Regions from separate parts of the Lactobacillus sp. M0390 genome, predicted to be linked through region 3. Evidence: predicted binding sites of a transcription regulator. Region 3 holds the regulator's gene; each other region holds the start of a gene.
What was found. Region 3 encodes LexA, which represses DNA repair genes until DNA is damaged. Its sites were predicted from a motif close to CNAACANNTGTTNG; they were not measured.

Region 1: xerS (tyrosine recombinase XerS) is a predicted target of LexA. The motif match lies at 2,235-2,248, and genes of this name have one in related genera.
Region 2: H3R25_RS07170 (replication-associated recombination protein A) is a predicted target of LexA. The motif match lies at 2,324-2,337, and genes of this name have one in related genera.
Region 4: recA (recombinase RecA) is a predicted target of LexA. The motif match lies at 1,524-1,537, and genes of this name have one in related genera.

Annotation. Positions count from the first base shown of each region.
Region 1 covers NZ_JACFPH010000001.1:507,783-512,018, forward strand. Annotated here, with positions in the region: gene H3R25_RS02445 (AMP-binding protein) at 1-1,820, opposite strand, end outside; gene xerS (tyrosine recombinase XerS) at 2,293-3,378, shown strand; gene H3R25_RS02455 (NUDIX hydrolase N-terminal domain-containing protein) at 3,397-4,032, opposite strand; gene H3R25_RS02460 (DegV family protein) at 4,082-4,236, opposite strand, start outside.
Region 2 covers NZ_JACFPH010000003.1:160,629-164,864, forward strand. Annotated here, with positions in the region: partial or broken gene H3R25_RS09065 (NUDIX domain-containing protein) at 112-324, shown strand; gene H3R25_RS07165 (hypothetical protein) at 435-836, shown strand; gene H3R25_RS07170 (replication-associated recombination protein A) at 924-2,246, opposite strand; gene H3R25_RS07175 (SLAP domain-containing protein) at 2,408-3,931, shown strand; gene H3R25_RS07180 (SLAP domain-containing protein) at 4,129-4,236, shown strand, end outside.
Region 3 covers NZ_JACFPH010000001.1:689,750-693,985, reverse strand. Annotated here, with positions in the region: gene trmD (tRNA (guanosine(37)-N1)-methyltransferase TrmD) at 1-458, shown strand, start outside; gene rplS (50S ribosomal protein L19) at 572-919, shown strand; gene H3R25_RS03295 (nucleoside phosphorylase) at 1,020-1,784, shown strand; gene lexA (transcriptional repressor LexA) at 2,054-2,677, opposite strand; gene H3R25_RS03285 (DUF896 domain-containing protein) at 2,822-3,094, shown strand; gene H3R25_RS03280 (YneF family protein) at 3,164-3,379, shown strand; gene H3R25_RS03275 (ABC transporter ATP-binding protein) at 3,451-4,236, shown strand, end outside.
Region 4 covers NZ_JACFPH010000001.1:168,264-172,499, forward strand. Annotated here, with positions in the region: gene H3R25_RS00800 (osmoprotectant ABC transporter substrate-binding protein) at 1-810, shown strand, start outside; gene H3R25_RS00805 (ABC transporter permease) at 810-1,469, shown strand; gene recA (recombinase RecA) at 1,622-2,734, shown strand; gene rny (ribonuclease Y) at 2,864-4,236, shown strand, end outside.

The DNA.
Region 1 (4,236 bases), 180 kb from region 3:
TTTAGTTTAAAACTAGTATAGATAATCGATTTCTTGTGTTGTCTGAAAAGACTTTGTTGTGATGATGAAGCCATTATTTGTTCGTCGTCATATGTGAATGACAGGTTTTTCATCATATTGGCAAGATTAATTAGATCTGCTTTTAAATTAGATGTAGGAGTTGTAGTTTTTTCATTTGTCTCATTCCTAGCAGCAATAACTAAATTTACTACGTCATTGGATGTAACCAACATTGAAGCCTGAGCCTCATTAATTTTAATATTAAATGTGTGTTCAAGATCTAAAAGCAAGCGTACTAAGTCCAGAGAATCTAAATCAGAAACACGGTTTACATGATACTTGTTTAAAATAGAATCTACTTGAGCCTTTATATCCTTATCCTTGTTCTCATCTGAGTTCAACGTGTAATACTCATTAATCATTTTTTCCGTTGCAAATTTACGATTATAGGTATAGCTAAAATGATCTACCTTTAAGATAATTGGTTTTATATAATCTGGAAGTTTGGATAAGATTACTTCTTCTTGGTTATTTGAGCTAATATAAAATATATATATTTTGCCCTTAAAGTACTTTACAACTGCAGATTTGATAGACTCGATTGACGATGCAATTGCCTGAATTTCGCCTAACTCAATACGAATACCATTGACTTCGATTTGATCATCTTGACGATTAAGAAAGACTAATTCATTATCCTGATTCCTAAAGACATTATCGCCAGTAGAATAATATTTATGACCGGCAATTGTTATAAAGCTTTCATTGTTTTTAACTGGATCTAGTAGATAACCTTGTGTAAGACCCTTGCCTCCTATGTAGAGTTCGCCCTTCTCTACTTCTTTTAGTCTGTCCTTATCAAAAATTTTAGCAACGGCTCCATCCAAGGCTTTGCCGATTGGAACAAACTCTTGTTCATTTCCAGTTAATTCATGACATGTTGCGTATAATGTGGTTTCGGTTGGACCATATAAGTTAAAAACTCTACATCCATTGGATAAAGTTGTTTTCAATTTGTTGGCCAATGAAATTGGAAAATTTTCACCTGCAATCATAACGCATTTGAGTTGGAGGAAACATTGGTTATCGGTTATATCCAATAACGCATCAGCAAATGATGGTGAAAGGGATAGATGAGTAATTTTTTGTTTACTAAGTACAGCCGGAACTTCCCTAATGCTGTACCCCTTTTCTAAACAAACCAGAATACAGCCAGTAACAGCGGGAGCTAATATTTCACTTATAGAGACGTCAAAAGAGTATGGGGTTGAAAACAAGAAACTGGAATTTTGATTAATATCAATTAAAGGATAAAGAGTGTCGACAATCCAATTAATATTTTTTTCTGCTAAAAAAACTTTTTTTGGTATTCCCGTACTGCCAGAAGTTGAAAGGATATAAACCGTATCATTATTCTCGAATTGCGCACTTTCTATATTTTGATATGTACAGTCTTCCTTGGAGTCAAAGTCATTAACTTTAATGATTTCTTGCTCTGTTTCTACTGCGAAATCAACTAGTAAGGTGTCAAATTCAACGTCTTCAACTCGTTTTACTGCTTCCGGTAATTTTAAAGCAGAAACTAGTGGCATAGGTATCCTACCAGATAACCAAATTCCAAGTACTGTTGGCAGCACAAAGCAAGTATCATTAAGATAATATGCCACTATTTTTGAACCTTGTTTTCGATCAAGCTCTTGAGCAATTTGCACTGCAATATTTTTTACTTCTTTAAAAGAATAACTCCTAGATTTACTTGTTACAGCTATTTTGGTTGGATTACTTTCAACCTGCTCTTTAAATTTGTTTATTATATACATACACACTGCCTAATTTCTTTTTAACATTTGAAGTAATTATATTACTCTTTTAACTAATATAAAAGATATATATTGTAAAATTATTAAAAAAATATTAATCTTGTATATTGACTTTTATGTCAAAATAAGTAATGCCTCCAAATGCTTATAAAAGCTTTGCTTTTAGTCGGTTAGTTAAGGCTAATCTTAGTAATGTATTCTTAAATTAATGATGTATTTTTCGATAATGATATTGTTTAGATAAGCAGTCATCTAGCTTTATCTAATAAAATATTACTTATTTAATATTATTATATAGTTATATATTGGGTGAATAAATGTGCTATCTAGATAGGCTTTTTTGCTCTATTCAGAAATTTATTATACGAGATTAGCTTCAAATGGTTGTTTTAATCACTCTTTTTAGCAAAAAGACAAACATACATTCCGTTTTTGCTTTATAATGATAAAAAAGCATAGTTAGGAGAACTACGTGGAAACTAAAAAGTACTTAGACCTTATTGAAGAAGAATTGAAGAAAATGCCTGATTTTGTTAAAGAGTATAATTTTGGTACCAATCACTCATTAGCAACTTCTTACCAATATTTGACTGAAATCAGGCGTTTTTTTGATTGGTTAAGGCAAGAAGGAATATCTGACGCTGAAGACAACCAGCATATTACTACTGATACTTTGGCTAATCTTCAGCGTAACGACATAATGCTTTATATCAATTACTTGGGGCATGTTAAAAACCAACAGGGTAATTTAAATTCCCCTACTACAATTAACCGTTCAATCAATGCATTGCGCTCTTTATTTAAGTTTTTAACCATCACAGCCGACAATAACAATGGTGAGCCTTATTTCGAAAGAAATGTTATGTTGAAGATTGACTCACTTAACAATACAAAAACGTTAAACTACCGCGCACATATTTTGGAATCCCACATGTATACTGGTGATTTAAAATATCAGTTTTTGGATTTTATTGATAAAAATTTTGAAAAGCAGTGCAACAAGCATGCCCTGCCATCTTTTAAAATCAATAAAGAACGCGATATGGCAATTATTGCCCTTATTTTAGGAACTGGAATAAGGGTTTCTGAGTGTGCAGGAATTGACTTAGCTGACATCAATTTAAAGAAAGCCTCACTTGATGTAACCCGTAAAGGTGGTCAACGCGACAGTGTACCAATTGCAAAGTGGACGATTAAGTATTTGAACAGTTATCGTGAAATACGCAAGAAGCGTTATTTTGCTGATAAAAAGCAGAATGCCTTTTTCCTTACCAGATGGCATGGTCAAACTAAGAGAATTACAACTAATGCAATTGAAAAAATGGTTAATAAATACTCTGCAGCGTTTGGCCATCCGTTAACACCGCATAAATTGCGTCATACGCTTGCCTCCGAACTTTATGGGGTAACTAAAGATCAAGTGCTCGTTGCGCAACAATTGGGCCAAAAAGGCACATCAGCAACAGACTTATATACGCATGTTGACCAAAAGAAACAACGTGATGCTTTAAATGAAATTGCTAATGTTAAAAATCAAGGAGAAAAAAAGCTGGATTAACTATCCAGCTTTTTTATGTTAGTCACAAATAACTTGCCAATGCGGATCATGTGCAGCCTTTAAGCACATTTTTACTTCATCTGCAGTAGTACGATTTACTGATAATGGTGGAAGATGATCAACGTCAAAATAATCATATTCGGTCGTTTCAGTGTTTACAACGAATTTACCGCCAAGTTCTTTGCAAAGGAAAAAGACACTGCAACAATTAATTGCACGCTCTACTCTTTTTTGATTATGAACACTAACGGATTTATCAATTAGCGCAATTACTTTTTCAATTTCGACTTCGCGTCCAGCTTCCTCCTTAACTTCTTTGATGCAATTTTCAGTCGTTGTTAAATTAGGATCACACCAGCCACCTGGCATTGACCAATGTTCATCAGTCGTTTCTTTAACAAGCAAGATCTTCCCGTCATTAAAAATCGCGGCGCGAACTGCTAATTTTGGAGTCTGGTAACCATCATCGCTACTAAAGAGTTCTTTTACCTGTTTTATTGGTAAACCAGTCTTAGCAGACATCATTTCTGTAGCAATTTCCCTAATTCTGGTATATCGCTCTAGGTCAAAACGGTCGTGACCGTATGCTAATCCGTCTTGAGCAAGACTTTGAAGTTCAATTGCCCAATTAGTAAATTGATCTCTTTTTTCCATGTTTATTTACCTCAAGTTACAAAAAAAGCAGCCTATAAGCTGCTTCTACTTAGCCCAAATCAATCTTATCAATATCAATCATCCAGCCAATTGCAAACGATTTTTCACCCAAGTGCGTAGCAATTACCGGACTAAAGGTAGTGACAGAATAATTCTGGTTAGGGAACTCTTTCTCTATCCACTCTCTAGCTTCATTGACCTGCT
Region 2 (4,236 bases), on a different contig from region 3:
ATTTTTTAATTATACTTTGTAAAAAATCCCTATAGCGTGTTAGTCAATTCTAACAATGAAATATTATTGCAAAAACGCAGTGATTTTAAGCGTTAGGGTTTACCAGGTGTAGCTTTAGAGTTTGGCGAATCGGCTGAAGATGCCTGCAAACGTGAATTTCGCGAAGAAGCCGGACTAGAAGTTACAGTCAAAACTCTTCTTGGTGTTTCTACCAATCAAATTCAACACTACCCTAACGGTGACATTGCTCAAATTTTATATAATATATACAAAGGTATTTTATTTAGAAATAATTACATTATCGCTGCTCTATATCTTGCTTAATTACGTTTGACAAAAATCTATTTCTATTATTATATATAGATAATAGAACCCATCTTTTATATTAGCTGGTTAAACCAGTTTCTTTTACCTTATCAACAGGAGAAAAATTCATGAAGAAAAACGGCTACAAAATCAGCACCTGCGTTCTCGCACTTTTACTTATCGTAACATTAGGCTTTTTGCTCTATACCACTAGAAAACCGCCTACCATTTATGGTGGTTTTACTAATACTGCAACACCAGGAAATGCTTTAAATCCTCATGTAGAAATTTCCTGTGGCACGAAACCCAAATATGCCATATACGTAGACGGACACAAATTTGAAAGAGGCACTTATAAACGTGTAAGTAACAGCACTTTTACCTTAAAAGATACAGATGGCAAAGAGTCCGGCGTCGTTTTCTTATCAAACAATGGCTCTTACTTGTATCATTCCAAGCTAAAGAAAAAGCTGATTAATATTAAGAAACTTCCGGGTAAACCTACTGAAGAACCTATAAATATCCACTAAGTTAAAAGTATAAATGTTATTAGTTGTAACAAAAAAGGTATTAGATTTATGATCTAATACCTTTTTATATACTCTCTTAGTCTCGCCTTAATCATCGTTTTCTCTGTGCCATTCTTTAATCTGCTCCAGCCTCTTTTTAAAGCGGTCTTCATGACCTTGCGAAGTTGGCAAATAATATTCATGGCCTTCTAAACTCGGCGGCATAGTTTTCATTGTCGTTAACTTGTCTTTAGCATAATGAGCCAATTGGTAATCTTTGCCATAACCTAGGTCCTTCATTAACTTGGTTGGTGCATTGCGAATCTGTAATGGCACTGGTTCATCAATCGTCTTTTTGACATCATCTTCAGCAGCTAATCTAGCTTTATAAACCGCATTTGACTTTGGCGCAAGCGCCAGATAAATCACTGCTTCCGTCAAATGCACATCACATTCAGGCATCCCTAAAAACTGACAAGCCTGAAAAACATTGATAGCTACATTTAATGCATTAGTATCTGCCAAGCCAATATCTTCACTGGCAAAGCGCACCAATCTGCGAGCAATATATAGTGGATCTTCTCCACCTTCAAGCATCCGCGACAGCCAATAAATTGCCGCATCTACATCGCTGTTACGCATCGACTTATGAAGCGCTGAAATAATGTTGTAGTGCTCCTCACCGTCTTTATCATACAAGACTGACTTTTGCGTGACTAACTGCGACAAGCTATCCATGGTTACACTGACCATATTGCCAGTTTTATGACCATTTAAAACCGCCATTTCCAGCGTGTTCAATGCTGTTCTCGCGTCACCGTTAGCAAACTTGGCAATTGCTTTAATTTCTTGGTCGCTAATTTTAACTGACAGCTTGCCAAAACCATTAGGATTGGCAAGCGCATTTTTCAATAACTTAATAATGTCTGCAACTTCTAGAGGCTTTAAAACAAACACTTTACAGCGTGATAGCAAAGCCGAGTTGACTTCAAACGAAGGATTTTCAGTAGTAGCTCCAATCAAAGTAATACTGCCACGCTCAACGTAGGGTAAAAATGCATCTTGTTGTGCTTTATTAAAGCGATGGATTTCATCAACGAAGACTAGTGTCTTTTGCCCCATTTCGTGTTCTGCTTCAGCTTGCTTCATAATTTTACGAATCTTGGTAATACTGTTATCAACCGCACTAAAATTAAAAAAGCTGGCCTGACTTTGCCTAGCAATAATTTCTGCTAAAGTTGTTTTCCCAACTCCCGGTGGACCCCAAAAAATCATTGAAGAAACTTGATTATTATCAATAATTTCCCGCAATATTTTTCCTGGTCCCAAAAGTTGTTCCTGTCCTACAAATTGATCTAGATTTTGGGGACGTACACGGTTAGCTAATGGCTCATTTTCACCATTATTTGCAAACAATGATTCTTGCTTCATTATTACATCTTCTTTATTTACTTCTAAACACTTACTTACCCTAATTATACAAGTATTTGTCCGCTAGCAAAAATAAAAGAACATTGGTTTGCTCTAACTTTATTAACTAGTCCACGTTATAATTATATTGGGTACAACGTCACATATAATAAAGTGAAAATATGAAATTTTTTAAGAAAATTGGTCTTGGTATAGCCGCAGCAGTATTAACAATTAGTCCACTGCTGCCAAGTCTAAATCATGTTCAAACAGTCCAAGCTGCGCCAAAAACACAAAAATTAGCTAAAAACAGAATTACTTTAGTTAATGACGCACCCGTATATAATCAATATGGTCAAAGACTTAAAGCAAGAAAAAGCGGGAATTATTCTGTAATTGAAGTAGATGTTAATGGTTTCTGCTATGTTTCCTTTTTTGATGTCGACTCCTTAGATTATTACGGCACAATAATGATTAATGGGCAAAAATACTATAAAATTGGTCAAGGAGAATATATTAATGACGGTGATGTCAATAACGTTAACGGCAAAAGCTCTAAGACCGGTAAGCTGGTTTTGAATCACAGATCTGCAATCTATACTAAAACCGGTAAACTAAAAGGCGAAACTCTACCAGTCAAATCTGTCGTTAACTATCAGGGGCAGGTTAAGCAAACTCAATCCAAGCAAAAATATTACTTTGAAAAATTTAACGTTTCTGAGCAAAAGGCAACCTTTTATTATTTGCCGACAGAAACAGTTAATGGTAAAGACTGTTATGCAATAGGGAAAAATCGTTATATTAGCGCAAATAACGTTGATAGCATAGATGGGTATCCTCTTATGTATAATGGCGTTACTTATGCTACTGTTCTCAAAAAGACGTCAACTCAAACATTAGCCAATGATTCTACTAAGCACGTTCTAAAAAAGGGTCAAAAAATCAAAGTTGATTTAGCGGTTGCGCCTTGGGCAGAAGACTTTGAAGGCTATATCTATCGCCTGCACGATTATCCTAACGAATATGTTGGTCAAAGTTACATTAAATTGAGAAACTATTTGCCAACATCAAGTTACGATGAACTTACATTCACCTATGTAAGGCCTAATACTACGACAAATACTAAATTCTATAATTTTAACGGTACTCCAACAGGTATCAGTTACAGGAACCGTGAGCAAAACCTCTTGACCGTTGATGGTCTTTATTACTTATGGGTACCTAGCGAAAACAAAGCAGAACTGTTTTATCACTTTTTAACCTACAGAATAGACAGAAGCTATTTTGTTAATAACGACGGCACTGACCTTAAAAAACCAGAGTTTGATAAAAGCAATAAACTAATTGAATCGACAGAAGATAAGATGCGTTATACTAACAGCTTCGTCAAAGCTAGTGAAGTTACTTTTGCAAGCGGAATTAAACTTACTCCTCTCAATACTGCTAAAGATGCTGAGAACGATCAGAAAGTAGCAACAAATAAGGATAAGCAAGAATTGCAAAGAAAATTTGAGGAAAATAAGAATAACAAGAATGTTAAGTGTGAGCAACAAAGTGCAGTAAGTAATTATAATAATGCTTTGATGATTGCTTCTTCTATTTTACAATCTCCAAAAGCAACGATTGCACAAGTAAAACAGGCAATTTGGCTACTTGACACAACCAAAATTCAATTAAGTACTTTAAACTTCGCTGAATGGAGTTAAATTAAAAAAATGGAGTTAGTCCACCAAATAAGAGTGGTTTAACTCTATTTTTATTACTTAATTTGAAAACTAACTAAATCACGCGAAAATATTGAAAGCCACGCAAAAGTTTAGGTAATTTATATAATAAAACCATTTTAAATATCAGTTTAGGGTACAATGATATTAACTTAAGAGATTTTTTGTGAGGTCATAAAATGAAATTTTTCAAGAAAGTTGGCATTGGCTTAACAGCCCTGGCCCTATCCACCACTCTATTTTTGCCATATACCGCTAACCCCCAAACAGTAGAAGCAGCTCAGAAA
Region 3 (4,236 bases):
ATCAGAAAATGGCACAGGAATGGTCAAAAGAAGATAATTTAACTTTTATTTGTGGCCATTATGAGGGTTTTGATCAGCGTGTTTATGATTTAGCGGATGAAACTGTTTCAATTGGAGATTATGTTTTAACTGGTGGAGAATTACCAACGATGAGTATGGTTGACGCAACTGTACGGCTATTACCTGGTATTTTAGGTAACGCAGCCTCTCCAGTTGAAGAAAGCTTTGCACATGGCTTATTAGAATACCCGCAGTATACTCGACCAGAAGATTTTGAAGGGATGAAGGTCCCAGCTGTTTTGACTTCAGGTAATCATCAAAAAATTGAAGAATGGCGTCATAAAGAGTCGCTACGAGCAACGTATTTGTATCGGCCTGATTTACTGGAAAATTATGAACTTAGTTCTCAAGAAAAAACCATGTTAGAAGAGATTAAACAAGAAGACACAAGAGCTTGATTTTACAAGCTTTCTTTGCTAAGATAACAAAGGTGCAATTGTAATGTACTAATAGTTATGGGTGTTCCGCTGGCGTAGATAATCGTTGATGAATGCCGAAGAAGGAGAAAAATATGGATCCATTAATTCAAGAATTAACTAAAGAACAATTACGTGATGATATTCCTGACTTCCGTGCTGGTGACACTGTTCGTGTTCACGTACGTGTTGTTGAAGGTTCTCACGAACGTATTCAGATGTTCGAAGGTGTTGTAATCAAACGTAAGGGTGCAGGTATTGCTGCAACTTATACTGTTCGTAAGATTGCTTCCGGTGTTGGTGTTGAACGTACCTTCCCAGTAAATGACCCTCGAGTAGCTAAGATTGAAGTATTACGTCACGGTCGTGTACGTCGTGCTAAGCTTTACTACTTACGTGAACGTCATGGTAAATCTGCAAGAATCGCAGAAAAGCGTCGTTAATTCACGTTTAAGTAAAAGAGAATCACTCCGCAATGGAGTGATTCTCTTTTTTGTTTATGTTAAAATATTTATTAAAATATTTTTAATGAGGAAAAGAACTATGAAAGAACCATTTTTGTTAAATTTTGATCCTGAACCGCGGGCTGTTTTAGAACGAGATCACGAAAAAGAAATTAATCACTTTCATTTTCAGCCCAAGCTGCTGTTCGCATTCTTAACTCCTGATGTAATCAGTGATTTTTTGGCTCGTTATCCTCATAAAAAGCTTGGGTTCTTTGACTGCTTTGAAGGAGAAACCCCAATATATGAGGTTGATTTAGATGGACAAAAAATTACTTTTTGTCAGGCAAAAATAGGTGCTGCAGCTGCTGTAGAGCTATTAGATTGGCTAATAAGTTATGGTGTTAAACAGATTTTAGCAATAGGATCAGCAGGCTGCTTAGTTGATTTACCAGAGAACTATTTTCTACTACCTACAAGAGCTATTAGAGATGACGGTACATCCTTTCATTATATGAAACCAGGAACATATATTGATTTAAACTCAAGGTTTCTAACAAAGACAAAAAAGTTACTGAATCAAGAAGGCTTTAAAGTTGAAGAAGTAACTACCTGGACAACTGATGGTTTCTTTAGGGAAACTGTCAAGAAAGTAAAGCAGGCCAAAGAACTGGGGGCCTCTTGTGTAGAGATGGAATGTGCAGCAATGGCTGCGTGTGCACAATTTAGAGGGGTAGATTTTGCACAAATATTATTTACAGCAGATTCTCTCAAAGACTTAGAAAATCATGACGAAAGAGGTTGGGGCAGTGATGCTCGTGAAAAAGCCATCAATTTAGCAGCAAATATTATAGCCAACATTTAATTTCCAACTTTGTGAAAAAATGGAAGTGTGAAACTGATGTGAAACCATGCTGTATTTCACAAAGTTTAAAACAAATATTGATATAACAGCATTCAATACCGAAATAACTTCAAAAATTTGTGAATTACATTTTAATAATTGCTGTGGAAAGATAAAAGGACAAATTTTGCATTTCTGCTTTATTTAGATGTGACTCAAAAATGTAGAAAAAAACCATTGAATTCCGAATAAAACTAGTTCGTAAATTTCAATGGTGTAATAAATAGTTTCTAAATAATGTTGTTTCGATATAAGCCAACCACTTTACCTAAGATATGAACGCTGTTCAAGAGTATTGGTGCCATAGTATCATTTTCTGGCTGTAAACGGTAATGATCTTTTTCTTTATAGAACCGCTTGACGGTTGCTTCATTTTCATCGGTCATTGCAACAACAATCTCACCGTTAGTAGCAGAGCTTTGTTTACGGACAATCACATTGTCTCCGTTTAAAATACCAGCGTTAATCATGCTTTCACCGTGAACTCGTAGCATGAATAAGTCGCCAGCATCATTAGCTAAATCAGGGGGAAGTGGGAAATAATCTTCAATATCTTCAACGGCTAAAATAGGCTGACCTGCTGTGACATCACCAACAACTGGAATATCAGTAGGCTTGACACCAAGTGCCTTTTTGCCTTCTTCTGTTATTTCTAGTGCTCGAGGTTTAGTTGCGTCCTTAACAATTAAGCCTTTTCTTTCTAATCTAGAAAGATGACCGTGAACTGTAGAAGTTGATGAGAGTTCAACTCCTTGGCAAATTTCTCTAACAGTGGGAGGGAATCCGCGTTTTTCAACGGTATCATATATATAACGAAGAATTTGTAGTTGCTTAGAACTTTGCTTATTGGTCATTTTTTTCTCCCATTCGTTAGTTAATTCTTTGTATTAACTACATTCTAACAAATAATGTTGCCTAATACAAACAGGCGTTCTAAATAATTATTCTTTTTTTTATCCAAAAAGTAAGGTAGACTTTTACAAATGAGAGGTGCAAAAATGACTGAAAATAATGAACAAAGATTAACTGAAGAACAAGAAAAAAAACTAACAGATAGAATCAATGAGTTATACCATAAGAAAGAAGCTCAGGGGTTAACAAAAGAAGAAGAAGAGGAGCGACAAAAGCTTCACAAAGAATTTATCAGAAATTTCCGTGCTGGCTTTAAACAAGACGTCGAAGACTTGGTTATCGTAGATAAAAATGGTAAAGAAGTAACTTCCGAAAAAGCAAAAAAGGCACAGCGTAAGAAAGGCTTGAGAAAAGACTGATTTATAGCTTTTAATTTACTTATTTTTTAGGTAAGATATAACTATTGGACAAATTGAGGTGATTATTTTATGAATTTAGGATTAGCAATTGTATTAATTATTGTAGCGCTGCTAATAGGTCTTGTTGGCGGATTTTATGGTGCTAGAGCATACATGAAGAAATATTTTAAAGATAATCCACCAATCAGTGAAGATATGATTGTTGCCATGATGTCACAAATGGGTCAAAAACCTTCTGCTAAAAAGGTAAACCAAGTGATGAACATGATGAAACATCAAAAATAAAATCTTAACTAGATTGACATCAGACGGAGGATTATTTCTTCCGCCTTTTTATTTTGAAAGACAGGTGAAAAATGGGTATATTTTTTAAGTTAGGCTGGTTTTTTAAAAAGGAAAAGAAACGCTATTTAATCGGTGTTGCTTTTCTAGCACTAACTTCAATAATTAACTTAGTACCACCAAGAATTTTGGGTTTAATGGCTGATCAATTAGATAAAGGTCATATTTCTTGGCAAGAATATGCGACTTTAATCTTAGCCATTGTACTAGCTGCGTTAGTTTTATATGCTTTCCGCTATTTTTGGCGTCGTCAAATTTGGGGTGGTGCAGCCGAATTAGAATTGCAAATGCGCTCTAAACTGTTTGAGCACTTTATGGAAATGGATCGTACATTCTATCAACGCCATAGAACAGGTGACCTAATGGCACACGCCACTAATGATGTTTCAGCGATTCAGGAAGTTGCGGGTGAAGGTGTATTGACATTAGTTGATTCACTTTTGATGAGTGTAACAACAATGGTCGCAATGATAGTATTTGTTGATTGGCGGTTAACAATCGTTGCACTTATTCCATTACCATTTCTTGCTTGGGGGGCATGGAAATTAGGCGATCAGCTATACGGTGCGTTTGATGAATCTCAGGCTGCTTTTTCTCGTTTAAACAATAAAACTCAGGAATCGATTTCCGGGATTAAGGTCCTAAAAACCTTTGGTCAAGGAAAAGAAGATACTGAAGCCTTCAATGACATGGTTAATGATACGATTAAAATCAATAAGCGTGTCTTTAAGTGGGATTCATTATTTGACCCATTGGGAACGCTTCTTATTGGACTGACCTATACAATAACTATTATTTAT
Region 4 (4,236 bases), 520 kb from region 3:
GCTCTAACGACTACTGAATCACAAATTGTGGCTAACATTGTTGCTCAATTGATTGAACATGAAACGAATTATAAAACTTCGATTATCAATAATTTAGGTTCAGCGCCAATGCAACACCAAGCTCTTTATCGGCATGATGCTGACATTCAAGCTGCGGCCTATGATGGTGGTGAATTGACCGCCAATTTACTATTACCAGCAATTAAGGATTCAAAAAAGGCGAATGAAACAGTTAGGCGAGAAGTAAAGAAAAGATGGGATCAAACTTATCTGCCAACTTATGGTTTCGCAAACAACTATGCCTTTATGGTAAGAGCAAAAGATCAGAAAAAATATCATCTATATAATATTTCTGATCTGAAAAAGGTGAAGGATAAGTTTTCTTTCGGAGTTGCATCCGAATGGGTCAATGCTCCTGGTGTTGGTTATCCTGCCTTTCAGACAGCGTATGGCATTACCTTTTCAAAAGCACACCCAATGAATATCGGATTAGTATATTCAGCTTTGAAGAGTGGAAAGATGGATGTCATTTTAGGCTATTCAACTGATGGCCGGATTGATAGCTATAAATTACACTTACTAAAAGATGATAAGCACTTTTTCCCACCATATAACTGCGGGATGTTGATTAATAACTATCTTTTACGTGAGCATCCAGATTTGAAGCCGCTTTTAAGTAGATTAGTAGGTAATATTAATGTCCATGAAATTAGGGCAATGAATTATCAAGTGGATGATAAATTACTTGAGCCTGCTACTGTCGCTCATCAATTCTTGGTCAAGCACAATTACTTTAGGGGGCAAAAATAATGTCAAAATTAGGTTTGTGGCAACAATTTATTTATTATTACCAGCACAATGGCAGTTACGTTTTGCAACAATTTAACCGTACGTTTTTAATCTCGATTTACGGTGTACTGTTTGCTGCTGTAGTTGGAATTCCCATTGGAATTTTTATTTCTAGAAATGCACACTTAGGTAACTTTGTTGTAGAAATTGCCAACTTTATTCAAACAATTCCGTCACTTGCATTGCTTTCAATAATTATGATTGCGATGGGACTAGGTGTAATGACAGTAATAGTGACGGTGACACTCTATTCTTTATTACCAATTATTAAAAATACATATACTGGAATGAAGAGTGTTGATAAAAATGTCATTGACTCAGGTAAAGGGATGGGTATGACTAAATGGCAGTTGCTCTATCTGGTGCGACTTCCGTTATCAATGTCAGTAATTATTGCCGGATTAAAAAATGCTCTCGTGATTGCAATTGGAATCACATCAATTGGTTCTTTTGTTGGTGCAGGAGGATTAGGCGATATAATTATCCGTGGTACCAATGCAACTAACGGTAGTGCAATTATTTTAGCAGGTGCATTGCCAACCGCGTTAATGGCAATTTTGGCAGATTTACTTCTGAACTTTTTACAAAAATGGTTGCAACCAAAAGGGCTAAGAAATTAAATTGCAAAAAATTATTGTTAGTTCTAGCGTACTTATTAGTAAGAAAGTAATTTTAAAACATTTGTTCGCTTTTTCTTGCAAATATACACTAAATCAAAGTATAATTAGTAAGTACTAAATTGAGGACTAGATACTAGAGGAGGAAAAAATTCTTGGCCAAAGATGAAAAGCAGGCTGCATTGGAAAATGCGCTGAAAAAAATCGAAAAGAATTTTGGTAAAGGTGCCGTTATGCGCATGGGCGACAAGGCGGATACCAAAATTTCAACCGTTCCATCCGGCTCGCTTGCATTAGATGCAGCTCTTGGGGTTGGCGGCTATCCGCGAGGCAGAATTGTTGAAATTTATGGACCTGAATCTTCAGGTAAAACTACGGTTGCTTTGCACGCTGTAGCTGAAGTGCAAAAGCGTGGCGGAACGGCTGCGTATATTGATGCGGAAAACGCAATGGATCCAGCATATGCGGAAGCTTTAGGTGTTGATGTTGACTCACTTATCCTATCCCAGCCAAATACTGGTGAAGAAGGTTTGCAAATTGCGGACACACTGATTACGAGTGGCGCGATTGATATTTTAATTGTTGACTCTGTAGCTGCCTTAGTACCTCAAGCAGAAATTGATGGTGAAATGGGTGACAGTCACGTTGGTTTGCAGGCTCGTTTGATGAGTCAGGCCTTACGTAAGCTGTCAGGAAACATTAATAAGACAAAAACGATTGCAATTTTTATTAATCAGATTCGTGAAAAAGTCGGTATTATGTTTGGTAATCCAGAAACTACTCCTGGTGGCCGTGCCCTTAAGTTCTATTCTACGATTAGACTAGAGATTAGAAGAGCAGAAAAAATCAAGCAAACTGGTGGCGAAATTACTGGTAACCGAGTAAAAATTAAAGTGGTTAAAAACAAGGTTGCACCGCCATTTAAAGTTGCTGAAGTTGATATGATGTACGGCAAGGGTATTTCACAAAGTGGTGAATTACTTGATATGGCCGCTGATAAAGATATTGTTGCTAAAGCGGGTTCTTGGTATTCATATAACGATGAAAGAATTGGTCAAGGGCGTGAAAATGCCAAGGCATATCTTGAAGACCATCCTGATATTTATGATGAAGTTCAACAGAAGGTAAGGCAGGCTTATGGAATTGATGAAGAGTCAATTGCTGAGCGTGAAGACCCTGAAAAAGTTAAAAGCAAAAAGGCTAAAGAAGCCGAGAATGCTGAAAAGGAGGTTTCCGAAAAAAAGGAAACCGACAACAAAAGTAACTAAAATTGAGGAGATTAACCTTGATCTATAATTTGGATCAAGGTTTTTTTCTACTTGTTTGACATCGTTCTCGCGGTTCATTATTATTAATTATGTGTAAATAATCTAAAAATAAAAAAGGCGATAGTAATCATGACAAATACAATATTGATTCCCGTCGCGGTTGCTATTATTTCAATTTTAGTTGGTACAGTCATTGGCTATGCTGTTCGAAAGAACATTTGGGAGAAAAAAGTCCAAAATGCGCAAAGTGATGCTGACCATATTTTAACCGAAGCAAAAGCACAAGTAGATGCCGCAAAAGCTGAAGTCAACGCACAAAAGCAGGCAGCAGATGCTATTAAGCAAAGTGCACAAAATACCAAAAAAGAGAAAATTCTTGAAGCTCAAGAACAGATTCAAGAATATCGACAAAAAGTTGAAGATGAGCTAAACACAAAGCGTGACGCAATTGCACGTGATGATAATCGCTTAAAACAACGAGAAGATACACTCAATCACAAGAATTCTTTGTTGATCGAAAAAGAGGATGGACTAACCGAGAAGGAAAACCAATTAGTAAAACAAAAAGCTGATTTAGATGAAAAAATTAAAGAAGCTGATGAGCTAGTACAGCAAAGCCAAGATAAGCTCTACGAAGTAGCTCATTTGGATAAAGAGCAGGGTAAAAAGATGGTTCTTAGTCAACTATCTGATGAGTTAGTTAAAGAACGTGCGGAAATGATTCAAAATAGTAATGAGGAAGTTAAGGCAAAAGCTGATCACTATGCTCATAAAATCATTATTGATGCCATTCAGAATAGTTCAGCTGATACTGTGGCTGAGACTACAGTATCGGTTGTTGATTTGCCTAATGAAGAAATGAAAGGACGAATTATTGGCCGTGAAGGTAGAAATATTCGTTCTTTTGAAGCCCTTACTGGTGTTGATTTAATCATTGATGATACTCCAAAAGTAGTTACACTAAGTGGTTTTGACGCAATTAGACGTGAAATTGCAAAACGAGCAATGGAACGTTTAATTAAGGATGGACGGATTCACCCTGCTAGAATCGAAGAAATGGTTGATAAGGCTCGTAAAGAGGTCAACGACGATATTTATGAAGCTGGTGAAAGCGCCCTAATGGAATTAGGAATTCACAAAATGAATCCTGAATTGGTTAAAACATTAGGTCGACTCAAGTATCGGACATCATATGGACAAAATGTTTTAGGTCACTCGATTGAAGTGGCAAAATTAGCCGGCACAATGGCGGCTGAGCTAGGTTTAAATGAAAAATTAGCGGTTCGCGCGGGATTATTACACGATATAGGAAAAGCCATCGATCATGATATTGAAGGCTCACACGTAGAAATAGGTGTGGAATTAACAAGAAAATATCATGAACCAGATGTAGTAGTTAATGCAATTGCTGCTCATCACGGGGATGTACCGAAGACTTCGTTTATTGCTGAACTAGTAGTAGCAGCAGACACGATTTCTTCTGCGAGACCAGGAGCAAGAAG